4 regions of the Anoxybacillus sp. TBDG-1 genome follow, and region 2 is predicted to be linked to each of the others. Evidence: riboswitches for the same ligand, from Rfam matches in the RefSeq annotation. Region 2 holds a riboswitch; each other region holds the start of a gene.
What was found. A riboswitch is a leader RNA that binds a small molecule or an ion and turns the genes downstream of it on or off. The one in region 2 is predicted to bind S-adenosylmethionine.
Positions count from the first base shown of each region.

Region 1: linked by a shared signal. The riboswitch ahead of ACYQY7_RS08695 (methionine ABC transporter ATP-binding protein) and the one ahead of ACYQY7_RS05175 (bifunctional homocysteine S-methyltransferase/methylenetetrahydrofolate reductase) in region 2 are both predicted to bind S-adenosylmethionine.
Region 3: linked by a shared signal. The riboswitch ahead of mtnW (2,3-diketo-5-methylthiopentyl-1-phosphate enolase) and the one ahead of ACYQY7_RS05175 (bifunctional homocysteine S-methyltransferase/methylenetetrahydrofolate reductase) in region 2 are both predicted to bind S-adenosylmethionine.
Region 4: linked by a shared signal. The riboswitch ahead of ACYQY7_RS03745 (methionine biosynthesis PLP-dependent protein) and the one ahead of ACYQY7_RS05175 (bifunctional homocysteine S-methyltransferase/methylenetetrahydrofolate reductase) in region 2 are both predicted to bind S-adenosylmethionine.

Region 1 is NZ_JBTZSY010000024.1:16,373-23,757, forward strand. It holds gene ACYQY7_RS08650 (acetyl-CoA C-acetyltransferase) at 1-426, shown strand, start outside; gene ACYQY7_RS08655 (acyl-CoA dehydrogenase family protein) at 442-2,223, shown strand; gene ACYQY7_RS08660 (arsenate reductase family protein) at 2,291-2,650, shown strand; gene gcvH (glycine cleavage system protein GcvH) at 2,708-3,091, shown strand; gene ACYQY7_RS08670 (YusG family protein) at 3,125-3,373, shown strand; gene ACYQY7_RS08675 (toprim domain-containing protein) at 3,471-3,818, shown strand; gene ACYQY7_RS08680 (thioredoxin family protein) at 3,796-4,098, shown strand; gene ACYQY7_RS08685 (sterol-binding protein) at 4,228-4,527, shown strand; gene ACYQY7_RS08690 (O-acetylhomoserine aminocarboxypropyltransferase/cysteine synthase family protein) at 4,592-5,884, shown strand; SAM riboswitch class I at 6,341-6,446, shown strand; gene ACYQY7_RS08695 (methionine ABC transporter ATP-binding protein) at 6,518-7,385, shown strand, end outside.
Region 2 is NZ_JBTZSY010000011.1:50,644-58,028, forward strand. It holds gene metH (methionine synthase) at 1-568, opposite strand, end outside; gene ACYQY7_RS05175 (bifunctional homocysteine S-methyltransferase/methylenetetrahydrofolate reductase) at 561-2,408, opposite strand; SAM riboswitch class I at 2,476-2,578, opposite strand; gene ACYQY7_RS05180 (YajQ family cyclic di-GMP-binding protein) at 2,669-3,160, opposite strand; gene ACYQY7_RS05185 (BMP family lipoprotein) at 3,328-4,293, shown strand; gene ACYQY7_RS05190 (methyl-accepting chemotaxis protein) at 4,306-5,958, shown strand; gene ACYQY7_RS05195 (DUF3941 domain-containing protein) at 5,990-6,115, opposite strand; gene ACYQY7_RS05200 (DegV family protein) at 6,145-7,008, opposite strand; gene ACYQY7_RS05205 (YitT family protein) at 7,096-7,385, shown strand, end outside.
Region 3 is NZ_JBTZSY010000017.1:24,086-31,470, reverse strand. It holds gene ACYQY7_RS07040 (ATP-binding protein) at 1-1,178, shown strand, start outside; gene ACYQY7_RS07035 (ZIP family metal transporter) at 1,190-1,924, shown strand; gene ACYQY7_RS07030 (DMT family transporter) at 1,937-2,788, shown strand; gene ACYQY7_RS07025 (1,2-dihydroxy-3-keto-5-methylthiopentene dioxygenase) at 2,797-3,333, opposite strand; gene ACYQY7_RS07020 (methylthioribulose 1-phosphate dehydratase) at 3,346-3,954, opposite strand; gene ACYQY7_RS07015 (2-hydroxy-3-keto-5-methylthiopentenyl-1-phosphate phosphatase) at 3,951-4,607, opposite strand; gene mtnW (2,3-diketo-5-methylthiopentyl-1-phosphate enolase) at 4,604-5,827, opposite strand; SAM riboswitch class I at 5,888-5,997, opposite strand; gene ACYQY7_RS07005 (aminotransferase class I/II-fold pyridoxal phosphate-dependent enzyme) at 6,087-7,259, opposite strand; gene ACYQY7_RS07000 (carbon-nitrogen family hydrolase) at 7,360-7,385, shown strand, end outside.
Region 4 is NZ_JBTZSY010000007.1:46,376-53,760, reverse strand. It holds gene ACYQY7_RS03770 (cupin domain-containing protein) at 1-140, shown strand, start outside; gene ACYQY7_RS03765 (RNA-binding domain-containing protein) at 488-2,164, shown strand; partial or broken gene ACYQY7_RS03760 (cupin domain-containing protein) at 2,531-2,740, shown strand; partial or broken gene mscL (large conductance mechanosensitive channel protein MscL) at 2,997-3,206, opposite strand; gene ACYQY7_RS03750 (DODA-type extradiol aromatic ring-opening family dioxygenase) at 3,220-3,978, opposite strand; SAM riboswitch class I at 4,182-4,289, shown strand; gene ACYQY7_RS03745 (methionine biosynthesis PLP-dependent protein) at 4,361-5,464, shown strand; gene metC (cystathionine beta-lyase) at 5,468-6,607, shown strand; gene ACYQY7_RS03735 (HD domain-containing protein) at 6,628-7,164, opposite strand; gene ACYQY7_RS03730 (hypothetical protein) at 7,283-7,385, shown strand, end outside.

The DNA of each region.
Region 1 (7,385 bases), on a different contig from region 2:
GGAGCAGCTGCGGTGATGGTGATGGATCACGAAAAAGCGAAAGCGCTCGGTTTACAACCACTTGGTAAATTTCGCTCGTTTGCAGTAGCAGGTGTTCCACCAGAAGTGATGGGCATCGGTCCAATTGCAGCTATTCCAAAAGCACTTGAACTTGCGGGACTTGAGCTTTCTGATATCGGCTTAATTGAACTAAATGAAGCGTTTGCATCACAAGCCATTCAAGTCATTCGTGAACTTGGATTAGATGAAGAAAAGGTAAATGTGAACGGAGGAGCGATTGCTCTCGGTCATCCGCTCGGTTGCACAGGAGCGAAGTTAACGTTGACGCTTTTACATGAAATGCGTCGTCGCAACGAGCAATTTGGTATTGTCACGATGTGCATTGGCGGCGGCATGGGTGCTGCTGGGGTATTTGAATTATTATAAGAGGGGGAATAAACAATGGAAAAAGCATTACAAATTGCGCAAGGTGGTAGCTTTTTAATTGAAGATATATCGCCAACTCAAGTGTTTACACCAGAAGATTTTACAGATGAGCAAAAAATGATTGCGAAAACGACAGAAGAATTTGTCGTTAATGAAGTGTTGCCACAACTAGAACATTTAGAAAACCATGAATTTGATCGCTCAGTTGCTCTTTTAAAACAAGCGGGCGAACTCGGATTGCTGGGAGCAGATGTGCCGGAAGAATATGGTGGCTTAAGCTTAGATAAAATTAGCTCGGCATTAATTGCTGAAAAAATGGCTCGCGCTGGTGGTTTTTCTATTTCGCACGGTGCGCACGTCGGAATCGGTTCGCTTCCAATCGTCTTGTTCGGAACAGAAGAGCAAAAACAAAAATATTTACCAGCTCTTGCGACAGGTGAGAAAATTGCCGCCTATGCATTAACAGAACCAGGCTCTGGTTCGGATGCACTCGGTGCGAAAACGACAGCAAAATTAAACGCCGAAGGTACGCATTACATTTTAAATGGGGAAAAGCAATGGATTACAAACGCTGGGTTTGCTGATGTATTCGTCGTTTATGCCAAAGTTGACGGTGAGCATTTCACGGCATTTATCGTTGAGCGCGATTTCCCAGGCGTGTCAACAGGAGCAGAAGAAAAGAAAATGGGCATTAAAAGCTCATCGACACGCACATTAATTTTACAAGATGCGCTCGTTCCGAAAGAAAACGTACTTGGCGAAATCGGCAAAGGTCACATCATCGCCTTTAACATTTTAAATATCGGTCGTTATAAACTTGGCGTCGGCGCCGTTGGAGGAGCAAAACGTGCCCTTGAGGTGACGATTCAATACGCAAATCAACGTCAACAGTTTAAAACGCCAATTTCGAAGTTTTCGTTAACACAAGAAAAATTAGCAACAATGGCATCGAAATTGTATGCGGCGGAAAGCTCTGTTTACCGTACAGTCGGTTTATTTGAAGCGCGCATGGGTCAATTAACAGATGAGCAAGCAAAAGACGGAAAAGAAACAGCAAAAGCGATTGCGGAATATGCGATTGAATGTTCATTAAATAAAGTATTTGCTACGGAAATGTTAGACTATATCGTTGATGAAGGAGTACAAATTCACGGCGGATATGGCTTTATGCAAGAATACGAAATTGAGCGCATGTATCGTGATTCACGTATTAACCGTATTTTTGAAGGAACGAACGAAATTAACCGCCTTCTTGTACCAGGCATGTATTTGCGCAAGGCGATGAAAGGCGAGTTGCCGCTTTTACAAAAAGCGCAACAGCTACAAGAAGAGCTGATGATGCTTATGCCTGAAGAAGTTGGCGATGGTGTGCTTGAACAAGAAAAATATCTCGTTCGCCATGCGAAAAAAATCGCTTTAATGGTTGCAGGATTAGCGGCTCAGAAATTCGGTCCGAAACTTGAAAAAGAACAAGAAGTGCTTGTCAATATTGCAGATATTGTTAGCAACATATATGCGATGGAGTCAGCACTATTGCGTACGGAAAAAGCAATTGCGCAATCGGGTGTTGAGAAAAATAAACAGAAAGTATTGTATACACAAATTTTCTGCCAAGAGGCGTTTAATGAAATTGAAGCGCATGCAAAAGAAACGATCGTTGCTGTGGAACATGGTGACATGTTGCGCATGATGCTATCGGCATTGCGGAAATTAACGCGTCATACGCCAATTAACGTCATTGCGAAAAAACGCGAAGCGGCAGCAGCGTTAATTGAAGCAGAGCGATATGTTGTGTAATAATGGAAGTACCAGACGAATCGTCTGGTACTTTTGCTTTAGTATCATATATAGATGAGGTGGGAAGATGGTGACATTTTATTGGTATCCAAAATGTGGAACATGTCGTAAGGCGAAAAAATGGCTAGATGACAACAACATTTCCGTACAAGCTGTACATATTGTAGAGCAGCCCCCGTCAAAAGAGCAATTGCGGACGTTATATGAAAAAAGTGGGCTTGATTTGAAGAAATTTTTTAATACGAGCGGTATGAAGTATCGTGAACTTGGGCTAAAAGACAAATTAAAGACGATGACAGAAGAAGAAATGTTGCAATTGTTGTCATCAGACGGGATGTTAATTAAGCGCCCAATCGTCACAAATGGAGAACGAGTCATTATCGGATTTGACGAACAAAAATATCACGAAATGTTTAAATTATCGTGAAATCATATCAAAAATCGTGTATGATGAAGAGGAAGATGATATGTTGGAGGGAAAACGATGAGCATTCCAAAAGAGCTGCGTTATTCACAAGAACATGAATGGGTGCGTGTCGAAGGAAATACGGTTCGTATCGGGATCACAGATTTTGCCCAGTCAGAACTCGGCGATATCGTATTCGTTGAATTGCCAGAAGTCGGCGCACAACTTACAGCGAACGAACCATTTGGTAGTGTGGAATCAGTAAAAACAGTATCTGAATTATATGCACCGATCAGTGGCAAAGTGATAGCTGTGAATGAAGAGTTAAAGGATAATCCAGAGTACGTGAATGAATCACCGTATGACAAAGCGTGGATGATTGTCATTGAGCCAAGCGATCTAAGTGAAGTGGACAACCTATTAACTGCCGAACAATATGAGCAAATGATTAACGAAGACTAAAAAAGAACTCACAGGGCACCCTATGAAACAGGGGTGTCTTTTTTGTTGAAACAAAAAACGATGGATATTACACAACACGTCATCGGTAAATTGAATGAACATGGTAGCTTTCAACTATTTTATGACAATGAATGTATTGGGGAATTTGTTCAAGAAACGAATGAGTTTAAGTTGAAACGTGGATATGAACAGCAAAATGGGCGCATATTGAAAAGCGTGACAGTTACTGAAAATCCAGATGCAAAATACGTCGATTGTGATACAGAAGGTGGTTGGTGTTAAGGGCAGCGACATCGCTGTCCTTTTCGATTTCATAAAAGGAGAAAAAGCGAACGAAAACGAATATAATATACATAAATGAATGTGCAAGGTGATGACGATGGCGATTGTTGGGGTAGAAAAAGTAATTATTGTGGAAGGGCGCTCAGATAAACGAAAAATCGAAAGCATCATTAGTGAGCCTGTTGAAATTATATGCACAAACGGAACGCTCGGCACCGCCAAACTTGATGAATTAATCGATGCTTTGTACGATAAAGATGTGTACATTTTAGTTGATTCCGATGAAGCAGGGGAAAAGTTGCGTCGTCAACTTCGCCGTGAGTTTCCGCAAGCTGAGCATTTATATATTGATAAAATGTATCGTGAAGTGGCAGCTGCTCCGAAGCATCACATTGCGGTTGTATTATTGAGTGCAAACATCGATGTACACGCACAATATTTATAGAAAGTTGTGTGAGATTGTCGTGAAAGTTGTCTATATGTATGCACCATTATGTGGCACGTGTCAAGTGGCAAGTCGAATGGTTGATGTACTTGAACAGTTATTGCCAACCGTTACATTTGAGCGTCAAGATTTAAACTATGTGCCGGACAAAGCGGTTGAGTGGTGCATTGAAAGCGTTCCTTGCTTACTTATTTTTCAACATGACCAACTTGTCCAAAAAATATATGCTTTTCATTCGGTTCCATACTTATATGAAACGTTGCGAAAGCTGGCTGAATAAGCCAGCTTTCGACATATTTCTTGGGAAATTGACGAGGAAAGAAGACATTTGTCGATCGTTTATAGCAGGAACTACTCGTCTTCATATGGAAACAATGGAATATGAAAAATATGGGATGGGGGCGGTCGAATGAACATGTTAACACCGATTTTGCCGAGTGACTGTTTATATATTCAATTGCAATGGGAAGGCAGGCAAGTATTATTGTGCGTATCAAAAGAAGGTATTCGTCGTGTTGAAGAAGTAAATTCGGAGCGAATGATTACGATTCGTGGTTCAGCACAAGCGATCATGTCATTATTAAAAGGTTCGTTAAAACTCCAACAACAGCTTCGGTTAAATGAATTATCCGTCACAGCATCGTTTCGTCACATTTTATTGTTAGAATCGATCTTTTTTCTTGCGAAACCGTACGATCTTGTTCATTGACGAGCTATTTTTATCGTGTTAAAATTCAAAATATTCAACAATTATTCGATCAGGGGGAGAAACGATGAAATTTGAGACGATTGCTGTGCACGGGGGACTACAAACCGATCCGGTAACGAAAGCGCGTGCGGTACCGATTTATCAGTCAAATGCGTATTTGTTTGATAGCACAGAGCATGCGGCCAATTTATTTGCATTAAAAGAAGCGGGGTACATTTATACACGCATTCACAATCCGACGGTTACTGTATTTGAAGAACGAGTGGCTAAGCTCGAAGGCGGTGTAGGAGCTTTAGCGGTAGCGAGCGGCATGGCGGCGATTACGATGGCCATTTTAAACGTCACTCAAGCAGGAGATGACATCGTTTCTGCTTCTACGCTGTATGGAGGGACGTACAATTTGTTTGCAAATACGTTACCGAAATACGGCATTACAACTCATTTTGTCGATCCAGCTGACCCAGAAAATTTCCGCGCTGCGATTACACCGAAAACGAAAGCTATTTTTGCGGAAACGATCGGCAATCCGAGCTTGCACGTGTTAGATATTGAGGCGGTTGCGGAGGTTGCTCACGAAGCAGGCATTCCGCTCATTATTGATAATACGTTTGCGACGCCTTATCTTTGCCGTCCGATTGAACATGGAGCAGACATTGTCGTTCATTCTGCGACGAAATGGTTGCTTGGCAACGGGACGACGCTAGGAGGCATCATTGTCGATGGTGGAAATTTTGATTGGAATTCGCCAAAGTTTTCATCGTTTACGACACCAGATCCGAGCTATCATAACCTCATCTATGCAGACATCGGAGCGGCAGCGTATATTGTGAAAGCACGTGTGCAGTTGTTACGTGATTTAGGACCAGCGATTAGCCCGTTCAACGCATTTCAGTTTAATTTAGGGATTGAAACGTTACACGTACGCATGAAAGAACATATTGCAAACACGAGAAAAATTGTTGAGTATTTAGACAAACATCCAGCAGTCAATTGGGTGTTGTACCCTGAACATGACAATCACCCAGCAAAAGAGCTAGCGAAAAAATATATGCCAAAAGGGGCGGGAGCAGTCGTCGTTTTTGGCATTCAAGGAGGAAGGGAAGCAGGAGCTGCACTTATTAACAATGTGAAGCTTTGGTCGCATGTGGCAAACGTTGGAGATGCGAAAAGTTTAATTATTCATCCAGCAAGCACGACGCATCAACAACTAAGCATGGAAGATTTACAAGCATCTGGTGTAACAGAAGATATGATTCGTTTATCTATTGGTATTGAAAATGTAGAGGATTTAATCGAAGACTTAGAACAAGCGATTGAAGCGGCGACAGGTGTCCGTTCCGTATATTCGCAAGTGTAGGCATGAAAGGTGCTAGTTATATATTCCGACTAGCACCTTTCATTATTATGAGTTGCAATCGTAGCGTTTGAGCGACCGCTCCTGTTCGTGACAAAACCTCTAATTTTTCGAAAATAGAAGAAGAATATAATTAAAGTGTTCATTATATAATTCGTAAAGCGTTTAACTTCATTTTTTAAACTGTGGGGGCTGATCTAGAGGCGTGAGTACATCTTGGATGAGCCCCTTGCATTTCCGTAAACATTTCCGTAAAACAAAACAGTTTATTGTTCGTCGCTTGACATCCGAAAAGTAATGATTGACTATGTTATATATTCGGTTCATCTCATTGTGTGGCTAAAATAGTTAAAAAAATGTTATTGACACTGTCCTTCTTTCGATGATATACTCACATTCGTAGTTTAAAAAGTTTCTTAAGTGTATTAAAACGTTAACTGAATAAAGTGTTTGAACGCGCTCTTATCAAGAGAGGTGGAGGGATGTGCCCGATGAAACCCGGCAACCGTCAGCGCTGCTGAAATGGTGCCAATTCACACAAAGCGTTTGCTTTGAGAGATAAGAGACAGAATGGATGATGACGCCTTTCTGTTCTCTTGAGCAGAAAGGCTTTTTTCATGGAAGGAAGGTGACAGCATGATTACTTTATCAAACGTAACGAAAGTATACAAAGCAGCAAGTGGGCATGTGACGGCGGTTGATCGTGTAAACTTGCATATCGAACAAGGGGAAATTTTCGGCATCATCGGTTATAGTGGAGCAGGAAAAAGTTCGCTCATTCGGCTATTAAATGGATTAGAAAAGCCGACGAGCGGTGAAGTGATTGTTGATGGGAAAGATATGGGGAAAATTAGTGGGAAACAATTACGACAAGCGCGTCAGCAAATCGGGATGATTTTCCAACATTTTAATTTACTTTGGTCGCGAACAGTGCGTGAAAATATTGCTTTCCCGTTAGAAATTGCGGGTGTGCCGAAAGAGGAACGGATGAAGCGTGTCGATGAGCTCATTCAACTCGTTGGTTTGCAAGGAAGAGAACATGCGTATCCGTCACAACTGAGCGGAGGACAAAAGCAGCGTGTCGGCATTGCGCGCGCATTAGCGAACAACCCGAAAGTGTTATTATGTGACGAAGCAACGTCGGCGCTTGATCCACAAACGACCGATTCAATTTTAGATTTGCTTGTTGACATTAACAAACGTCTCGGTTTAACGATTGTATTAATTACACACGAAATGCACGTTATTCGTAAAATTTGTGATCGTGTAGCGGTAATGGAAAACGGAAAAATTGTCGAAATGGGCGAAGTGCTTCACGTGTTCCGTAAGCCAGAACAACCGATTACGAAACGATTCGTCCAACAAGTGACGGAGCCGGAGGAGACGAAAGAGGCGATGTTGCATCTTCTTGAACGTTATCCGAATGGAAAAGTCGTTCAGCTTACGTTTGTCGGCGAAGCGACTGAGCAACCGCTCATCACGCAACTCATTCGCCAATTTGATT
Region 2 (7,385 bases):
TCATAAGCGGCACTTGCTTTCCGACCGTTTTGAACGCTTCGGTTATGCCGAGAAAAGCTGCTTTCACGTTTAACGTATCTTGGCACGTTTCTAATAACAACAAATCGACACCGCCAAGCAGTAAGCCACGCGCTTGTTCTTCGTAGGAAGAAACAAGTTCAGCAAACGTTGCTCCGCCTGTAACGGACAGCGTTTTTGTCGTCGGACCCATCGATCCAGCGACAAAGCGCGGGTGTGCAGTCGTCGCATATTTTTCTGCCGCGAGTTTCGCGAGTTTAGCGGCTTCGATATTTAATTCAAGCGCCAAATGGCCGAGGTTGTATTCGTCTAAGACGATGCGTGTCGCTCCGAACGTATTCGTTTCAACGATGTCTGCTCCTGCGGCAAAATACGCTTCATGAATGTGAGAAATGACGTGTGGAGCAGTGAGCGTTAAATATTCGTTACATCCTTCGTACGCTTCACCGCCAAAATCTTCCGCTGTCAAGTTTGCTGCTTGAATCATCGTTCCCATCGCACCGTCAATAATTAAAATTTTTTTCTCAAGCTGTTCAAATAAACTAGCCATGATAAACCGTCCTTTCTTTTGTGAGCCGCTCTTTTTCATGGATGTAGCGAACGAGTTCGACTGTCATGTCGTAACGTAAAAATGGTGTAATTAAATAAATGCCTTGGAATAAATCGAATGCTGCATCGATGAGTGATTTGGCGATTGCCAAGCCTTCTTTTGTTGATTGAACAGGATCGTTGGCGCACGCAGCCATGCGGGCACGAATGTCGTCTGACAGCGTAATGCCTGGCACTTCATGATGTAAAAAGTCAGCGTTTCGCGCGCTTGTAATCGGCATAATGCCAATGTAAATCGGCGTTGGTACATGTTTTGTCGCTTCATATACGTCTTCGATTTGTTTTTCGCTATACAGCGGCTGTGTTAAAAAGTAGTGCGCCCCGCATTCAATTTTTTTCTCTAGCCGCTTGACCGCTTTATCTAAGTGGCGCACGTTCGGGTTAAAGGCTGCAGCGATGGAAAAATTCGTTTTTTGTCCGAGCGGTTTGCCTGAATACGAAAGCCCTTCGTTAAATTGCCGAATTAACGAAATGAGGTCAAACGATGATAAATCGTATACGGACGTCGCGCCTGGAAAATCGCCGACTTTGGACGGGTCGCCTGTTAAAGCGAGTACATCGGTTATGCCGAGCGTATGAAGCCCCATTAAATGCGACTGCAAGCCGATTAAGTTGCGGTCACGGCACGTAATATGAATGAGCGGGCGTATATTTAGTTGTTGTTTGACGATCGTTCCGACAGCGACGTTGCTAATGCGAGGCGTCGCAAGCGAGTTGTCGGCAAGCGTTAGCGCGTCAATACGTGCTTCTTTTAATGCTTTTGCGCCTTCTAAAAATTTCGTTAAGCCGAGTTTTTTTGGCGGATCGAGCTCGACGATAATTGAACGTCGCGTGCGTGCAATGTCGGCAAGGGAAGGTTGTTTCGTTTGTTCTGCTTCTTGAACGACAATTGTATGCCGTTGTTTCACTTCTTTTTTATATACAGGTGTGCGGTCGGGAAGGGCGCGAGCAATCGCGGCAATATGTTTTGGCGTTGTGCCGCAACAGCCGCCGATGAGCCGTACCCCTTGATCACGAAACGCACGAGCCGTTTCTTCAAAATATTGTTCGCTCGTTTCGTAAATGAATCGTCCGTCGCGATATTGCGGCAAGCTCGCGTTCGGGTACACCGATAAAAAGGCGCGCGTTGGAATCGGCACTTCTTCGAGCGAGCGCAACATATGATATGGACCGAGATGGCAGTTTAAGCCGACGACATCGGCGCCAAGTTGTTCTAATTGATAAAGCGCTTCAGCAAGCGGCATACCTTGTTGCAAGACGCCAATGTCATGAAGCGTGACGTGGGCGATGATCGGCAACGTCGTTTCTTTACGAGCGATGGAAAGAACGGTTTGTAATTCTTCGAAATCGTAATACGTTTCAAGTAAAAGTCCGTCAACTTCTTCGTTTAACAAAACATACAGCTGTTCACGAAACGTCCGTTTCACTTCTTCAAGTGAAATCGTGCTTTTGTTTGTGCTGCGCAATCCTCCGATCGTACCGAGCACGTAGGCGCGTCCTTTTGCCGCTTTTTTGGCAAGTTGGACAGCCGCTTTATTGATTTCTTTTACATCATCTTGCAAGCCGTAGCGGGCGAGTTTCACATAGTTAGCACCATATGTGTTTGTTTGGATCACTTCAGCTCCTGCATCAATATACGCTTCGTGAATATGGATAATTTCTTTAGGTTTTGTGACGTTTAATTCTTCAAAGCAACGATCAATGCCGTGCGCATATAATAACGTTCCCATCGCTCCATCTGCGATGACGATGCGTTCTTTTAAATCATCTAACAATCCCACATCCATTCCTCCGTTTCCTTTTCAAACTAAAACGTCTTCTTCATAAGAAGAAGACGTTGGGCGCTTCTTCTTATCTTCCAAGCGAATCGCTTGTCTGGACTTAGCACCTTGACGATCGTCAGGTTGCTGAAGGTTCATCGGGCCAGTCCCTCCCCTTCTCTCGATAAGATGTTGTATGAAGTTACTCATAAATGTAACTGATTTTTTAGAAATATTCAACTATTTTTAATCGGAAAAGAAAAAGAAGGCAAAGCGCCTTCTTAACGATAGTTGACGAATTGGACGTCGATTGGCAAGTCTGCTTCGCGAATGGCGGCGATCACTTTTTGCAAATCATCTTTACTTTTGCCGCTGACGCGAATTTGATCTTCTTGAATTTGACTTTTTACTTTTAAGCCTGTATTTTTAATGATCGTGTTAATTTTTTTCGCGTTGTCTTTGTCGATGCCTTGGACGAGTTTGGCACGTTGGCGCACCGTTCCGCCAGAAGCAGGTTCAACTTTTCCGTATTGAATGTTTTTCGTCGGCACACCGCGCTTAATGAGCTTGCCGATGAGCACATCTTTGAGTTGTTCAAGTTTAAATTCATCGTCAGAAATTAAAACGAGCTCATCTTTTTCAAGTGAAATGTCGCTTTTGCTTCCTTTAAAATCATAGCGGTTTTGAATTTCTTTTAACGCGATGTTGACGGCGTTTGTTACTTCCGACAAATCGACTTTTGACACAATATCAAATGAACTTTCTTTTGACATAATGATCACCTCAATATGAATTCGTTGTGCTTCCATTATAGTCGATTGTTGGCATATGAACAACTTTACAAAATCTTTATATATAAAAAGTAAACAAATCGTCGAATCATGTCGATATAATAAACGAAGTAGGATTTGATCGAAAGATAAGGAGATGAGGGAATTTTATGAAAAAAATAATTTCACTCATGATGGCAGTTGTTTTGTTGATTGCCGCGGGGTGTTCACAAACGAGCTCCTTTCAGCCGAAAGAGCGTGTCAAAATTGGTATTATGTTGTCGGACGTCGGACTTGGTGATCAGTCGTTTAGCGATTCAGCGTTCCAAGGATTAATGAAAGCGAGAGATGAGCTCGGCATCTTTTTTGAATATCGCGAGTTAAAAGAAACAGGGACGTATGAGAAAGGGCTAACGGAGCTCGTTGAAGCAGGGAACGATCTCGTCATCGGACTCGGTTTTATGGTGCAACAAGATTTAGAAAAAGTCGCAAAAAAATATCCGAAACAGCAATTTATATTAATTGATGCGGTATCTGACCTTCCAAACATTACGTCCATTACGTTTAAAGAAGATGAAGGAAGCTTTTTAGCTGGCGTTGTTGCAGGAATGTTGACGAAAACGAACAACGTCGGCTTCGTTGGAGGAGCGGATGTGCCATTAATCCGTAAGTTTGCGAACGGCTTTATTCAAGGGGTAAAAGCGGTGAAGCCAGAAGCAAACGTGCAAGAAGTGTACGCAGGAAATTTCGGCGATGACAAGCTTGGGGCACAAATCGCAAAACAAATGATTGCTACTGGTGCGGATGTGTTGTATGCGGCGGCTGGGTTTACAGGCGTCGGGGTGCTACGCGAGGCGGAGATGAACGGAAAGTATGCGATCGGCGTCGATAGCGATCAATATTTTTATGCGGAAAAAGCGGTTGTTACATCGATGTTAAAAAATGTTAATGTGGCGTTATATACAGCCATTAAACAGTATGTTGAAAAGAAAGAAGTGCCAAAAGGAACGGTCGAACTTGGGTTAAAAGAAAACGGCGTTGATTTAGCGCCGATTCGTGTCGTGACGCTCAGTCCAGAGCAACAAGCGACGCTGGAAAAATGGAAAGAAAAAGCGACAAACGGCATCGCGCAATAAAGGAGGGATACGATGTCGATTAAACAACGATTATTATTTCATTCATTAGCAACGCCAGTCATTGCCGGCGCTATTATCGTCTTTATTATTATGAACATGCTTTCGATTCAATCGTCCAATCAAGATTTCGTACCGCTTATGATGAAAGCGCAACATTTGCAAGCAGAGCTAAAAGCAACGAAGCAAAGTTTAAGCAACTATGCGTATAGCCCAACAGAAGGAAATAAACAAGAAGTGATCGTTCATTTAGCGGAATCGGAAAAGTTACTTCAAGCATTAAATAAAGGATTAACTGAGCCGTATTTTCGTTCTGTGCTTGAGCAAGCTAATAAAAAATTCGCGGATCTTGCGAAACAATCGAATGATGCGCTTGATGCAAACGATGTAGCGGAAGTGCGCCGCCAGTCGATGCGCGCGGAAGGAGTACTAAACGATATATACGTCGTCAACACATATGTCGCTGAATATTATGGGCATATGCAACAAACGTTACAAAAACAAATTTCAAGCGTTATTACCATTTCGCTCGTTGCGATTGCGGTTGTGCTATTGTTTGCAGGATTTAGCGGATTCCGACTAACACAAAAAATTACAACTCCTCTTCGTCATATTGCAAAAAATGCAAAACAAATCGCGAGCGGCGATTTGCGTATTGAGCCTGTGAAGTATAACGGGAGAGACGAGCTCGCTGATTTAAATGAGGCATTTGCAACGATGGCTGATCAGCTCAATAGCTTGCTGCAATCTGTTGATACGGTAAGTAAGCAAGTTGAGTCGTTTGCAAAAGAAATTGATGAGGAAACAAAAACGTTAACAGAAATTAATAATCAAGTGGCTGTATCAACAAACGAATTGTCAGCCGGAGCGCAAAGCATTTCCGAAGACTTACAACATGCGGTACAGCTTATTGAACGAATGGAACATACTGTACAACAAAACGTTGGGCGCACCGAACAAACGGCTCGTTATAGCGATGAAGCGGTTGAAGCAATTGTGCACGGTCAAGCGGCGCTAGCAGAACAAAAAGCGTTTATTAACGAAAATGTACAAGCGACTGCCTCAATTGAACAATCGACGGAACAATTTGCGGCGTACGCAAGAAAAATTGAAGATATGGCAAAAGCAGTATCCGACATTGCGACGCAAACGAACTTACTGGCGTTAAATGCGGCGATCGAAGCGGCGCGGGCAGGAGAAGCAGGAAAAGGGTTTGCAGTCGTCGCCGAAGAAGTGCGCAAACTTGCGGAAGAATCATCGAAAGCGACAAGCCAAATTTTTGAGATGGTTCATCTCATTCAATCGGGATTAACGAACGTCACCGAAGCCGTTCGCCGTGGGGTAGATATTGCTGAAGCGCAAACGAAAGCAATTCAAACGACGACAGAGGCGTTTAGTGCCATTGAGAAAAAAGTACACCATATTACGACAGATATTCAAGCGCTTGTCATCGGCATGGATGAATCGAAAGAGCTTGGCAAAAACGTCTTGCAAAACGTTGAAAGCATTAGTGCAGTCGTCGAACAATCGGCAGCAGGCAGCGAAGAAATTGCTGCGTCGATGGTGGAGCAGTTAGAAGCGTTCAAAAAAATGAGCGAAAAAGTAACGACGTTGCGTCAACTTACAGATGATTTACAACAAACGATGGCAAAGTTTCAAATGAAATAGAAAAAGATGCTCCGCGCGAGCATCTTTTTCTTTACAAATGATTCGTTTCTTTGGAGTAGGCGCGTTTGCCGGCTTGACGGTTTTTTTCGCGCTCCATATTTTTTTCGTGTCGTTTCGCGTTATTGTCTTTTGCTTTTTTGTCGTTATCGCTCGTCATGATCTCACCCCCTTTGAAAGGTAGTGTAATCATTGCTCAAGCTGTTTATTCAAGAAAAAGAGGGCGATCGTGCCTGGACCAGCGTGCGCTCCGATGGCGCCGCCGATTTCAGAAATGAAAAATTGTTGACAACCGAACGCTTCTTCAATCATCGCTTTTAGTTCGAGCGCCGTTTGTTCATCGTCGCCGTGGCTAATGCCGATGAGCTGGTTTTGCACGTTTGCTCCGCGCTCTTGCATCAGTTCGATCATGCGCTTCAGTACTTTTTTCCGTCCGCGTACTTTTTCAATCGGGATTAATTTTCCGTCCTCAACGTGAAGAAGCGGTTTGATGTTTAATACTCCGCCGACAAACGCGGCCGTTTTGCTGACGCGCCCTCCACGCGCTAAATATTGCAAATCATCGACGGTAAAAATATGTTCCATATGACGGCAATACGTTTCGATTGTCATGACGACATGTTCATACGGCATGCCGCTTTCCGCCAGCTCGACTGCTTTTTTCACGACAAGTCCAAGACCGAGTGAGGCGCATTTGGAGTCGATCACTGTCAATTTTGCATGAGGGTATTGTTCAAGCACATCGTTTTTTATCATGACGGCTGTTTGATATGTACCTGACAAAGCAGAAGAAAAAGCAACATAAATGGCAGGGATGTTTTCTTGTGCAAGTGTCGTAAATAGCTCTTCCATTTGTGAAGGTTTTGCTTGCGACGTTTTCGGCACATCCCCGTTGCGCATCGCATCGTACACTTGCTTTGGTTGAATCGTTAGTTGGTCGTCGTAGTCGCGGTCGTTTATATGTACAGCTAACGGTAAAAAAGCAATTTGTTTTTCTTGTATAAAAGAAAGTGGCAAATCGCACCCGCTATCCGCTATAATTTTAATATTCATTTCAATCACCCCTATGTATGTACTTATTTTAAGTGTAGCGATTCTTATAAAAAAAAACAATCTTATCGCTTTGTAGGAGGATGTGTCGTGGATGTAAAAAAACTATTTGTCGTTATCATCGGTGGATTATTAAACGCCATCGGCATGAATTTATTTTTAATTCCAGCGAACGTATATACAAGCGGGTTTGCTGGGGCGGCGCAGCTTATTTCTAAAGTTGTTGGCGACTACACACCTTATGCCATTTCGACAGGTTTGTTGCTTTTTTTATTTAACATCCCTGTAGCGATTTTGGGATGGAAAAAAGTAGGGAAGTCTTTTACGTTTTACAGCTTTTTAAGCGTTGTATTTATGTCGCTATTTCTTGAACTTATTCC
Region 3 (7,385 bases), on a different contig from region 2:
AAGAAGAAATTAATAATTTGTTGCAACAGCTGCAAAAGCAAGACGTTCGCTTTGAACGCATTTCGTTTTTTTCTGAAAGTACAAATGAGGCAATGCAGTTAGCGAAGGCGACAAAACAAACGATCATCGACAGCCAGCATACAGCGACGATTGTCACACCAATTATATATGAAAAAACAAATGAAACAGCTGGCTTTTTAGTAGCAGAGTTACGGACAAATTATATAAAACATCGGATAAAAATTATTGATCCAAATACGTCATTTCGCTTATACGATGAGAATGGCACCGTCCTTCTCACAACAAATCAACTTCGTTCGTCAAACCAGACGGTGATCGTGCATTTAAATCACGCACCGTGGATGATTGAGGCGAACGTGCCAAGCGTAAGTATAAAACAAAAGATGCAAACGGCTCTTCCATATATTTTGTCGCTCATCGTTTTCATTCATATCATTTGGTTGTTCATTCAATATTGGCTGCTTAAGCGACAAACGATGATCGAGCGCATGGAAACGGAAGCACAAAAGCTTGAATTAGTCGGTACGCTCGCCGCAAGTACCGCGCATGAAATTCGCAATCCGCTCGCTGGCATTAAGGGGTTTATTCAACTATTAAGTGAAAAACATAAAGATAACGAATCACAACTTTATTTTTCCGTCATTCAAAACGAAATTGCACGCATTAACGACATCGTGAATGAATTTTTAATTCTCGGCAAGCCAACGGCGCAAAAACTTGAAACGTGCGATCTCAATTGCATCGTACAAAGCATTCATCCGATGATTGAGTCGCAAGCGCATTTCCATAACATCACGTATACGTTTCATCGTGCCGATGTGCCGCTTCCGATTCGCTGTTCAAAAGACCATGTAAAACAAGTCGTATTAAATTTAGCAAAAAACGCAATCGAAGCAATGCCAAATGGCGGACAACTGACAATTTCTCTTACGAAACAAAACGATTGGGCGGTGTTGCACGTCGCTGATACAGGTTGCGGCATGCCAAAACATGTGAAAAACAAACTTTTTCAGCCGTTTGTCACATCGAAACAAACAGGAACAGGGCTTGGACTCGTCATATGTAAACGCATCGTCGATATGCACGAAGGGACGATCGACATTCATAGTATAGAAAAGAAAGGAACGACGATTACCGTTCGTCTTCCTTTAAAATAGGAGGTGGAATGATGTTTGACATGCTGATCGGAAGCACATTATCCGCGCTAGCAACAGGGGCTGGCGCGATTCCGATTTTATTTTTGTCGCGCTCATTAACGCACAAATGGCGCGATATGTTGCTTGCTTTTACAGCTGGCATTATGATGGCCGCATCGATGCTCGGGTTAATTCCAGAGGCTCTTTCTTCTGGCACGTTTTTTGCCCTCGCGATCGGATTATGCATTGGGGTATTTACGTTAACGTTTCTTGAAAATATCGTGCCGCACATCGATTTAACCCATACAAAAAGCGGCATGAAGATGGACCAAAAAGCGTTGCTTGTGCTTGCGGCGATTACGCTCCACAACATTCCAGAAGGACTATCTGTCGGCGTGAGCTACGCTTCCGGCGAACAAACGCACATTGGCGATTTAATTGCGCTTGCGATCGGCTTCCAAAACGCGCCTGAAGGATTGCTCGTTGCGCTTTTTTTGTTTAATCAACATATTTCAAAAGGAAAAGCATTTTTCATGGCAACGGGAACGGGGCTCATTGAACTTGTCGCCTCTGTCATCGGCTTTTATTTAACGTCTGTCGTCGATGCGCTCGTCCCTTACGGATTAGCGTTTGCGGCTGGGGCGATGCTATTTATTATTTATAAAGAGTTAATCCCTGAAAGCCATGGGGATGGAAATGAAAAATCGTCAACGTATGCCTTTATTGTCGGGCTGTTAGTGATGGTGTTTTTAATTGAAACGTTTTAAAGGATGATGAACATGTCGAAATATTATATACTTCTTTTATTGACAAGCGCCTTATGGGGAGGCAACTTTGTCGCAAGCAAACTGCTTGTTGCGCACGCCTCCCCGCTTTCGCTAACGTTTATTCGTTGGACGATCGCCGTCCTTTTTTTATTTCCGATCGTGTTGAAAAAAGAACGATCCGTTCGTTTACAAAAGCAAAGTATCGTACCGCTTATAGCGATGGGGCTTTCAGGCGTCGTCTTATTTAACATGTTTATGTTTCAAGCGTTGCGCTATACATCTGCTGATCATGTTGGGTTAATTTCGACATTAAATCCGATCGCGATTGCGCTTGTGGCATACGCCGTCTACCGCGATAAACTCACGATTCAGCAATGGCTGGCGATGGTCGTCTCTCTCATTGGCGTGCTGATCGTGATGACGCACGGACAACTTCATCGTCTATCGGACGTAAACGTCGGGGATATATGGATGGTTGCTGCCGTCATCATTTGGGGCGTGTATTCTGCTTGCGCAAAAGCAGTTATGAAGTCGTATTCTCCGCTTGCGGCGACGTTTTGGTCCGGTGTGTTTGGCGTCATCGGATTGTTGCCGTTTCTTTCTTCTTTTTCCGTTCATGACGTCAACTTCTCATTTGTATTGGCGCTTTTATATACGAGCGTTGGGGCGACGGTGCTTGCGATGTTTCTTTGGAACGTCGGCGTGAAGCAAGTCGGTGCTACAACCGCTGGGATGTTTTTAAACTTCAATCCGCTTTTTACTGCGCTGTTTGCATACATATTACTTGACGAAATGTTAACCACACCACAATGGATCGGTTCATTGATTACGATTACAGGCGTCATTTTGTTCACAAAAAAATAGAAGGGGCGTTATTCCCCTTCTTTTTCTTCGTATGGATGTGCCACCCAACCAGACGGATCAATAAACAACCGAACAGCAACGACTTGGCGGTCATCCATTAATGTAAAGAAATGCGGGTTTCCTTCTGGAACAGAAATGACATCCCCTGCTTCAAGTTCAACGTCAAAGTAGCCTGTTTGTTCATCACCCTTAATAACAAAAATGCCATGACCGGCAACAATTGCCCGTACTTCGTCCTCTGTATGCGTATGCACTTGTTCAAATTTTTTCAACAGTTCTTCTAAATTTGGTGTTTGTTCACAGAGAGCGACAACGTCCCACGCTTGATAGCCTCTTCGCTTCGCTAAATCTTCAATTTCGGATTGAAACGTTGCTAAAATGTCCGCTTTTTCTTCGTCTGTTAATACGAATTTGTTTTGAAGATGAGCGGGAAGTTTCCTTGCATCCCAATGTTCATATAGCACTCCTTGCTTATTTAAAAACGCTGCGACGTTTTCCTTTCCTTCAATCACTTCGCCTGTGTTGCGCACTTTAATGACTGCCATACGTACTCACCCTTATCGTTTTAAAAGTAATAATTTGACGTGATACTGACATAAAAACTCGCAAGCTTCTAAACACTTTTTCGCTTCGAACGCATCTTTTCCCCAAACGGTAATGCCATGATTGCGAATAAGCACCCCCCCTCGATCTTCATGAACATGGTCGGCGAACGCTTTTGCTAACGTCGGAATATGGGCGAAATTCGGAATAATCGGCATGCGAAACGCCGCATTTTCTTCCCATAATCCGAACGCTTTAATCATTTCTTGATTTGTAAAAACGACTTCCCCTTCGTCTCCGTACCATTCGGAAATGATATTGTTGTCGACGGTGTGGACATGAAGCACACAACCGGCGTTCGTTTTATTGTAAATTTCAACGTGAAGTAACGTTTCCGCCGACGGTTTTAAATGCGTCGCCTCCGCTGGCTGTCCGTCTGCTCCGACAAGTAAAAAATCTTCCGCCGTTTCTTTTCGTTTATCTTTTCCGCTTGCGGTGACAAGAAACGTAAGCGGTTCATCGCTCACTTTGATCGACAAGTTGCCGCTTGTCCCCATAAACCAATCGCGCGCCGCCAGCTCTCGTTTCACTTCGGCAAGCTCTGCCCATTTTTGTTGTCTCACGCGATCGCCTCGCTTTCTTTTAACACGTCAATGACATCATAAAACGTCGTAAACGGCGTATGCGGCAAGTGAAGCTCACGGCATTTTTCAAGCAAAAAGTCGCGCGCAATGACGTAATCAGCTAGTTTAGCCGCCGCCAAGTCGGTAATCGAGTCGCCGATGACGATCGTTTTTGCCCCTTTTGGCGCTAGTTTACGAAGAAGCGACGGCTTGCAACAGCCGCAGCCGTTTTGACAATGTTCATCGCACGCATACGGCCACGTAATGCGGATCGTTTCCCCGCTAAAATCGGCGCTATTACAAAAAATCCGCTCTTTTTCAACGAGTCCATGAAGAAGCGGATACACGAAAAAGTCGATGCCGCCACTCACGATATAAAGCGGAATTTGCCGCTCATTCGTAAACGCGACAAACTCGGAAAATCCGTCGCGAATGCGGGCGGTGTCAAGCAAAAATTGCACGATATCTTCTTTCAGCGTCGTCGGCAACAGCGAAAACATGCGCCCGACGCCTTGTTGTACGGAACATCTTTGCGCAAGTACATCGTCTTTGATCGCTTCCCACTCCGATGGGGCGAACTGTTTCATAATCGCAATAATGTTATCGTTTAACGTAATCGTTCCGTCAAAGTCGCAAAAAATGACTGGCTTCATGATGCGCTCCCCCATAAATCAAGCGCTTGTTGCAACGGTTCGTTTTCTTTTGCTGCGTCATGGAGCGAACGCCCTGCAAGCACCGCTTCGACTGCGGCGCAAAACGCTTGCCCGCCGCCGACCGCTCCGCTTGGATGCCCGTGTACCCCGCCGCCTGCGTTAATGACGGAGTCGATGCCAAAGTCGCGCACGAGAAGCGGCACAAGTCCCGGATGAATGCCAGCCGATGGGACAGGGAACGCGCGCAAAAACGGCTCTTCTTTCGTTAATTCATCGCGAATCGCAAGCGTTTGTTCTTTTTCAAGGGCGACGCTTCCGTACGGTGACGGGAAGAGTGAAAAGTCCGCCCCTGCCATGCGCAACAATTTGCCAAGAAGCAAAGCGTAGCTCACGCCATATACGTGTGAGGAGGCGATCGCTCCGCTAAATGACGGATGCGCCATAATCGGCAAACGAATGTCATCATCTTCACGAAGCGCTTGCAACACATCAAGCCCATATGTAAACACGTTAAACAATAATACGTCCGCACCAAGCTCCGCTGCTTTTTTCGCTTTTTCTTTTAACTGAAACGTTTTTCCGGTTAAGTTCACCGCATATAACGTCCGATGCCCTGTTTGTTCGTACACGTCTTGTAACGCTTCTTTTCCTGCCACGATACGCTTGTCAAACGGCGTCAAGTCGTTGTCAAATAAAATTTCATCGTCTTTGACAAGATCGACGCCGCCGAGCGCTTGCAGCTTCAATTGTTCGGTGACGTATCGTAAATCGCGCCCGATGACCGCTTTAAAAATGCTCATGACGAGCGGACGTTGAAAGACGCCAAGTTTTTCGCGAATGCCGTCAATGCCAAAGCGCGGACCGGGAAACGCGCGCTTCAGTTCGTCCGAAAATGTTAAGTCAACAAGTTTAATCGTTCCATCCAGCGACAATTTGCCAAACGTCGTTGTTAAAATGGCTGGAAAATCAGCGCTAAAATTGACGCTCGGATATGAAATGCGCACGAGCGCACGTTTTAGTTTCTTTCCAAAAAACGTATTGACGCGCTCGTCTTCCTCTAGCTCCTCAATCGACTGAACGATTCCTTTATGTTTTTTTAACTGTTCCTGTTCCAGTTGCGGCAAATCGGTCCACGACCCGACAGTCAGTCCAAGCGCAATGCCTTCTGCTTTTTTAGCTAAATCTTTGTCGTCATGAATCAAATATGTTGCCGTAATCATATGCCCACCCCTTTACAAATAAAAAACCTCTTCATAAGAAGAGGCTTAATTGTTCGTCTCTTCTTATCTCTCAGCCTACTGCTGCGAGAATTAGCACCGTGCTTAAACAGCTGTTTAAGTCGGTTGCCGGGCTTCATCGGGCTCGTCCCTCCGCCTACTCTTGATAAGAATTCGCAATGTATGAAATTTTTTGAATGGTTCGTTTTTCATAAATTTAATTCGAATTATGACAGCAGTCTCTCATTTTGTCAATCATTTTTTAAAAAAGTTGTAGCCTCCCGATTCGTTCGACCGCTTCTTTTAGCCTTTCTTCGCTTGTCAGTAACCCTGTGCGCACGTAGCCTTCCCCATGTTCACCAAACCCGATCCCTGGGGCGACCGCAACGTGCGCTTTTTTGAGCAACAGGTCGGCAAACGTTTCTGACGTATAGCCGTTTGGCACCGGCAGCCAAGCGAAAAACGAACCTGATGGCGCTTGGACGTCCCAGCCGATGTCACGTAAAGCATGAATAAACGTATTTCGCCTTGCTTCATATGTGGCAACAAGCTCAGCGACACACTGTTGCGACTCGAGTAGCGCGACTGCTGCCGCTTCTTGAATAGCACCGAACATGCTGACGTACAAATGGTCTTGGAGCACGTTGATCGCTTCAATCATGCTTTCGTTGCCGACCGCAAAGCCGATGCGCCACCCTGCCATATTGTACGTTTTCGAAAACGTATAAATTTCAATGCCGACGTCTTTTGCCCCTTCGACTTGTAAAAAGCTGACCGGCTTTTTCCCATCAAAGCCAATCGCCCCGTATGCAAAATCGTGCACGACAGCGATATGATGTTTTTCAGCAAATGAAACGGTTTCTTGAAAAAACGATTGCGTTGCTGTCGCGCCTGTCGGATTGTTCGGATAGTTTAAAAACATGAGTTTTGCTTCGCGAACGACGTCTTTGTTTAGCTCATCGTAGTTTGGCAAAAAGCTGTTTTCCGCCCGCAACGGCATCATTTCCATGCGCGCCCGCGCAAGCACGACCCCCGACCAATAGTCTGGATAACCGGGATCGGGAACGAGTACGACATCGCCCGGGTTTAATAAACAAAGCGGCATTTCGACAAGCCCTGCTTTTCCGCCAAATAAAATGGCGACTTCTTTTTCTGGATCAATCGTCACCCCGTATTCGCGTTCGTAAAACGTAGCGACCGCCTCTTTTAAAAACGAATAGCCGCGAAACGGCGAATATTTATGATACATCGGCTTTGCCACCGCCTGTTGCATCGCGCGCACAATATGTGCAGGCGTCGGCTGATCGGGATTTCCTTGTCCGAGATTAATGACATCGCGCCCTTCAGCGATGACCGCCTGTACGTTTTGCACGAGCGAGGCGAAAAATTGCTTCGGTAGTTGTTGTAACACGTTTGATTGTGGAAATATATTCATTTTTTTCACACCTACTTCACAAAAAGGTTGAAATTCTAGTCAAGTATCATATATCGTAAAAATCAAAATGTAAAGAAAATTTTTTGTTGAGGTGAATGATATGAACATCGCTTGCATACAAATGGA
Region 4 (7,385 bases), on a different contig from region 2:
TCGTGCCTGCAGGAACGTGGCATAATGTAATCAACACCGGAAATATTCCGCTCAAGCTATATTCCATTTATGCGCCGCCGCAACATCCAGCGGGAACCGTCCATCCAACGAAAGCCGATGCGCTTGCGGCTGAACAGTGAAAGACTTGGGGCGATGCCTCAAGTCTCTTACTTGTATTGTCCAATAAGCTCTTGATAGGATGACATGCGACTTTTCGGACAGCTCTTTACGACATTTATTAATGATGAAAGTAGTTAATGGAATTTTTAACAATGGGAAGCGAGGAAATAAATCAAGAAGAGGCTATTTATATAATGGAAGATTGAAAATGGGAGAATCACTCTGTTTTTAATTTTTTATAGACGTTGTCTTTTGCAGAAAGGACAAAATAGGATATGTGTTGAATGTGTGATATATAGTAAATAAGGAAAAATTGCGATATGTTATACATAAAGTAAATTCTACTGCTATAATCGTATTTGCGGAGGTGACGATATTGAATGAAATAGAACTAAAAAAATTATTGGATAAATTTAGAAGCCTCCCCTCCGAAAATGAATGGGTAGAGTTTAAAGAAGCCAAAAATAATTTTGGTTTTGATGATTTAGGTGAATACTTTTCAGCGTTAAGCAATGAGGCTAACTTAAAAAATCAGCCTTATGGGTGGCTTATTTTTGGAGTAAAAGATAAAAATAAAGAAATTGTTGGAACACAATACAGAGAAAATAGAGCCGATTTAGATAAACTTAAACATGAGATATCGAGGCATACAAACGGTGGTCTGTCGTTTGTTGAGATTTATGAACTTTTTTATCCAGAGGGCAGGGTGATTATGTTTCAAATTCCTGCTGCGCCGAAAGGAATGCCAACATCTTGGAAAGGTCATTATTTTGGCCGAAATGGTGAGTCGAAGGTTCCACTCAGCATACAAGAAATCGAAAGTATTCGCAACCAACGTATGAAAGAAGATTGGTCGGCCGTGATTTGTCCCGGTGCTACGATTGATGACTTAGATAAAACGGCCATTGAGAAGGCAAGAGAAGAGTATAAAAAGAAAAATCCACGTTTAGCCGAAGATGTCGATAAATGGGATGATATAACGTTTCTGAATAAAGCAAGGGTAACGATTAACGGACAAATTACGAGAGCAGCCATTATATTGCTTGGTAAACCTGAATCCGAACACTTTTTGGCGCCGGCTGTTGCAAAAATGACATGGATTTTGAAAGACGAACATAATATTGAGAGGGATTATGAGCATTTTGGACCGCCATTTATTTTAAACACAAATGAACTTTTTGCAAAAATCCGCAATTTAAAATATCGCTATATGCCGGACCAAAGTTTGTTCCCAATTGAAGTGAATCAGTATGATCCTTACGTCATTCGTGAAGCATTGCATAACTGTATTGCTCATCAAGATTACACTCTTCAAGGACGAATTAATGTTGTTGAAAAACCAGAGGAATTAATTTTTACAAATCTTGGTGAATTTATTCCTGAAACGATTGAGAATGTGATTGAACGTGATGCACCTCAAGAATATTATCGAAATCGCTTTTTAGCCGAAGCAATGGTCAATCTGAATATGATTGATACAATTGGTTCGGGAATTAAGAAAATGTTTTTAGAGCAACGAAAAAGATTCTTTCCAATGCCGGATTATGATTTAAGTGAACCGAATAAAGTAAAAGTGACCATTTACGGCAAAATATTGGATTATAACTATACTCGTATGCTTATCAGCCATACAGATCTCGATTTGAGTGTAGTGATTGCGTTAGATAAGGTGCAAAAAAAGCAACGCATCACACAAGAAGAAGCAAAAAAATTAAGGGCATTAAAATTAGTGGAAGGCAGATATCCAAACCTATATGTTTCCGCTAAAATCGCTGAAATTACAGGAGATAAAACTACCTATATTAAAAACAGGGCCTTTGATAAAGAGCATTATAAGCAACTGATTATCTCATTTTTGCGTCAGTATAAAGTGGCAAGTAGGAAAGATATTGATGATTTGTTGCTAGATAAACTATCTGATGCTCTCAATGAAAAGCAAAAAAAGAGGTACATCGGAAACCTGCTTCAAGAAATGTCTAAGAAGGATAGAACTATTGTAAATCAAGGTTCTGCCCGCTATCCAAAATGGGCATTAACTAATTAGTTAAACTTAGTTTTAAATTAGTTATAGGTTTAGTTAATAAAATTAGTTATAAAAATTGCTCGAATATTGATTTTACGCGGTTTTTCCATTAACTAATTAGTTATAGGAATAGTTATTGTTAGTTGTAGGATTTAGTTAAAGACATCGGTTAGATTTAAACCGATGTCTTTTTAATATTTACGAAAGAGTGCAACTGGCTTATGTGTACAGTATGTTCGAGGCGAACTGTCACGTCTCTACCGGACTTGACCTTCTCCAAACGAAGAAAGCCAACAGCCTTGTCGAATTTATCCATGGCGCATAACATAGCGATTGATGATATTGAAAGAGGTGGGAATGTGTATTATTACTATCCGAGCTATATGCATGGTGCGCATGGGAAAAAGGAAAAATGAATGGACGTTTGAGCGGCGAGTCAGCGATGGTTCTGCCATTTTCGTGCCTGCAGGAACGTGGCATAACTTGATTAACACGGGCAACGTTCCACTTAAACTGTACTCGATTTATGCCCCACCACAACACCCAGCTGGAACGGTGCATCCGACAAAAGCAGATGCCCTTGCGGCAGAACGATAAGAGACTTGGGGCGATGCCTCAAGTCTCTTACTTGTATTGTCCAATAAGCTCTTGATAGGATGACATGCGACTTTTCGGACAGCTCTTTACGACATTTCTTTTTGTCGTTTCATTGAACTACCGCTAGGCTAAAGCCATAGCGGATTCCTACGAACACCGAAGTCCCCTTCGGTTATTTAGTAGGCGATCCCCACAGTTCCTGCGGCTAGGGCTTACATCCCCTAGCCTAAAGGCATAGGGGTTTTACGCCCAATCATATAAAAGCCCCATATTTCACTTCTGCTTCTCCGACTTTCCAAGATAACTTGCTGAAATCAATTCCCCCTAAAATGAGACCGACAAGGGGCATAATAATGTCATTGACGAGGGAAGAAACAATTTTTCCAAATGCCCCACTAATAATCACTCCGACAGCTAAGTCGATGACGTTGCCTCGTATAGCGAATTTTTTAAACTCGTTCCACATCGGAATCCCTCCATTAAAATGATACAGCTAAAAGGCTTAAGTTTCCGTACTCGTATTCTCGGAATAAAACATGTGGCGAGCGATTGCCGGCTCCGTAAGCAATCCAGTACGGTGCTAAATGTTCTTGAGTCGGGACGGCTTGTTTAGCATAAGGGGCTTTTTCTTCATAGTGAAACACATCTTCACTATGGGCAGATGACTGGGCAAGCAACCAATCATCAAAGGCGACAGCCCAACAATCTACTTTTGTCCGTTCTTCCCAACGAAGCGCCATTAAATTATGCACTGTGCCACCACTACCGATGATCATGACACCTTCGTCACGCAACGGGCGTAACGCTTTACCAAGTTGAAATAGCTGCTTTGGTGTCCACGAAGGAACAACGGATGCCTGAACAATTGGAACGTTTGCTTTTGGAAATAGTCGGCTTAACAATACCCATGAGCCGTGGTCAAGTCCACGCTTCTCGTCGATATTGACGATGGGGGAGACGTGCCTCAGATGATGTTGGACGCGTTTGGCCCATTCGACTGAACCTTGTGCAGCATAAGTTACTTCATACAATTCACGTGGGAAACTGGAAAAATCATAAATCATTTCATACGTTCCGTCAATCGATGAAACGGTCGGTTGACGCGTCGTCCAATGTGCAGTAAATACAACGATTGCTTTTGCATCTATGCGTTTACCGAAAGTGGTTAAAAACGATGCATATGCGCTATCTTCAATAGCTAACATTGGTGATCCGTGCGCGAGAAATAAAGCAGTCATTATATTCCTCCTTCACTTTTGCCCCCACTTTACCATATATCGTTTTGATTTGTCTATTTTTACATGTGAAGTGCAAATATATGTGCCATATCTTTGATGGGATGCATGCTGTTTGTTGTTGAAAGGGGAATAAAAAACAGTTGCAATTTTGTTGGAAATGATGTACATTAATTAAAAATCAGAAAATTCGATATTGTTTTGCGTTCTTATCGAGAGAAGCGGAGGGACTGGCCCGATGAAGCTTCAGCAACCAGCCGGAAACGGTCAGGTGCTAAATCCAGCGAATTGGCGTTCAATTCGGAAGATAAGAAGAAGCGATTGTCTATGGACAAAAAAGCCTTCTTCTTTGAAGGCTTTTATTTTTTAGAAAGGAAGAGAGCGAATGAGTCATATCGAAACACGGTTAGCGCAAATTGGCAATCGAAGCGAGACAGCGACGGGGACGGTCAATCCGCCAGTATATTTTTCAACGGCGTATCGTCATGAAGGAATCGGACAATCGACAGGGTACGATTACATTCGAACCGGCAACCCGACAAGGCATATTGTCGAAGAAGCGATTGCACAGCTAGAAGAAGGAGATCAAGGTTTCGCTTGTAGTTCAGGCATGGCAGCGATTCAAACGGTGTTTGCGTTGTTTGAAAGCGGCGACCATTTTCTCGTTTCTGCCGATTTATATGGCGGGACGTATCGTTTGTTTGAAAAAGGATGGCGCAAATGCGGCATGACGTTTACATACGTCGATTTTCGCGATGTTGATGCGGTAAAGGCATATGTGACTGAAAAAACAAAAGCGATTTTTTTAGAGACGCCAACGAACCCTTTAATGCAAGAAGCGGACATCGAAGCGGTCGCGGCGTTTGCGAAACAACATGGGCTGCTTCTTATCGTCGATAATACGTTTTACACCCCTGTACTGCAAAAGCCGCTCACAAAAGGAGCCGATATCGTCGTTCATAGCGCGACGAAATATTTAGGTGGACATAACGATGTGCTTGCCGGGCTCATTGTCGCCAAAGGAAAACAATTGTGTGAACAGCTGGCGATGTATCATAACGCCATCGGTGCGGTGTTGTCTCCGTTTGATTCATGGCTGTTAATTCGCGGCATGAAGACGCTTGCGCTTCGCATGCGCCAGCACGAACAAAACGCAAAGGCGATATATGAATTTTTAGTCGAACATGAAGATGTGACGGACGTATTGTATCCGGGAAGAGGGGGAATGTTGTCGTTTCGCGTGCGCGATGAAAAGTGGGTGAATGCTTTTTTACGAAGCTTAAAGCTTATTACGTTTGCGGAAAGTTTAGGCGGTGTCGAAAGTTTTATTACGTATCCAGCGACGCAAACGCATATGGATATTCCAGAGGATGTTCGCATCGCCAATGGGGTGTGTAATCGACTGTTACGTTTTTCGGTCGGCATTGAACACGTTGACGATTTAATTGCCGATTTAACACAAGCGTTTCAACGCATGAAAGAGGTGTAAAAGATGGATGTGCAAACGCAACTCGTTCACAATAAATGGCAGATTGACGCGCAAACGGGCGCGGTGAGCGTCCCGATTCATCATGCGTCAACATTTCATCAGTTCGATTTTGATACGTTTGGAAAGTACGATTATAGCCGTTCGGGCAATCCGACGCGCGAGGCGTTAGAGGAGACGATTGCGGAATTAGAAGGTGGAGTGAGCGGTTTTGCGTTCGCTTCTGGCATGGCTGCCATTTCAACAGCATTTTTGTTGTTGTCAAAAGGGGATCACGTATTAATTACCGATGATGTGTATGGCGGAACGTATCGCATCTTCACCGATGTATTGAGCCGATTTGGGATTGAGCATACGTTTGTTGATATGACCGATTTAGATGCGGTAGCGCGTCACATTCGTCCGAATACGAAAGTCATTTATATGGAAACGCCATCGAACCCGCTATTGAAAATTACAGATATTCGCGGAGTTGTGAAGCTTGCCAAAGCGCACGGTTGTTTGACGTTTTTAGATAATACGTTTGCGACGCCTATTTTGCAGCGGCCGCTTGATCTCGGTGTCGATGTCGTTTTGCATAGCGCAACGAAATTTTTAGCGGGGCATAGCGATGTTGTGGCAGGGTTAGCGGTTGTAAAAGATGCGCGCTTGGCGAGAGAGCTGCGCAAACTGCAATATTCGTTCGGGGCGGTGCTTGGCGTGCAAGATGCGTGGCTTGTGCTGCGCGGGCTAAAAACGCTGCACGTTCGGCTCGATTACGCTTCCCGTTCGGCGATGCAGCTTGCGCAGTTTTTACATCGTCATCCGAAAGTGGCGCACGTGTATTATCCAGGGCTTTCGCATCATGAAGGGCACGTCATTCATCGCGATCAAGCGCGCGGGTTTGGTGCGGTGTTGTCATTTGAACTGGAAGATGAACAAGCGGTGCGGACGTTTGTCAAATATGCGCACATTCCGGTATTTGCGGTCAGTTTAGGAGCTGTGGAGTCGATTTTATCGTACCCGGCAAAAATGTCGCATGCGGCGATGCCGAAAGCAGAACGCCACCGCCGCGGCATTACAGACGGCTTGTTGCGCATAAGCGTCGGACTCGAGGCGATCGATGATTTAATTGCTGATTTTGAACAGGCGTTATCATATGTATAGGCTAGGCATATCGCCTAGCCTTAGCTAATTTGGTCGAGGGCACCGCGTTGTAGCTGTTGCTCGACCATGCGATCGAGTTGTTGGATTTTTTTCAAAGCGAGTTCGTCATCGATTTGGCGATAATGATGTTTACCACCCGGTTCTTCATCTGCTTCATCGGCGAGTTTTACGATCGTTTGAAGCGGTTTTCGTTTTAGCTCTCCTTCTGGAAGATACGAATCGGTATGAAGCAAAATGGCGAGGGCGATTTCTTTCGCATGTTGAGGATGTTCACCGAGTCGAATAAGCAATTTGTGCGCTCGCTCCGCCCCTTTAATCGCATGAATGTCGTTTTGTTTATATGTTTCGTAGTCCCATGTTCCGTTTGAGTACCATTCATAATGACCGATATCGTGAAGCAATGCAGCTTTTGTCGCTAAATCAACATTGACTCCATATTGCAGGGCAAGGCGATACGCATGATATGCGGTCGCAATAGCGTGCGCGACGCCTGAACGTTTCAAATATTTTTGAGTGATGGGGTGGAGGAAGATGTCAGTTAATGTGACACGTCTCATCGTGCATGCCCCCTTTTTTGTTTTTCTAATTATCATACCATGTTTTATTTAAGGAAAGCAATACATATTTTTTCTATTTTTCCTTCATACTAAGTGAAAAAAGGTTTGGAGGACGCATATGTTTTTATCATTATTATTATCAATGATGACAGCGTTTTCGTTCAATGGGCATGCTTGCACGAAAAAATTGGATGAAGCAAATGTGCAACTGTGTGGAAAAG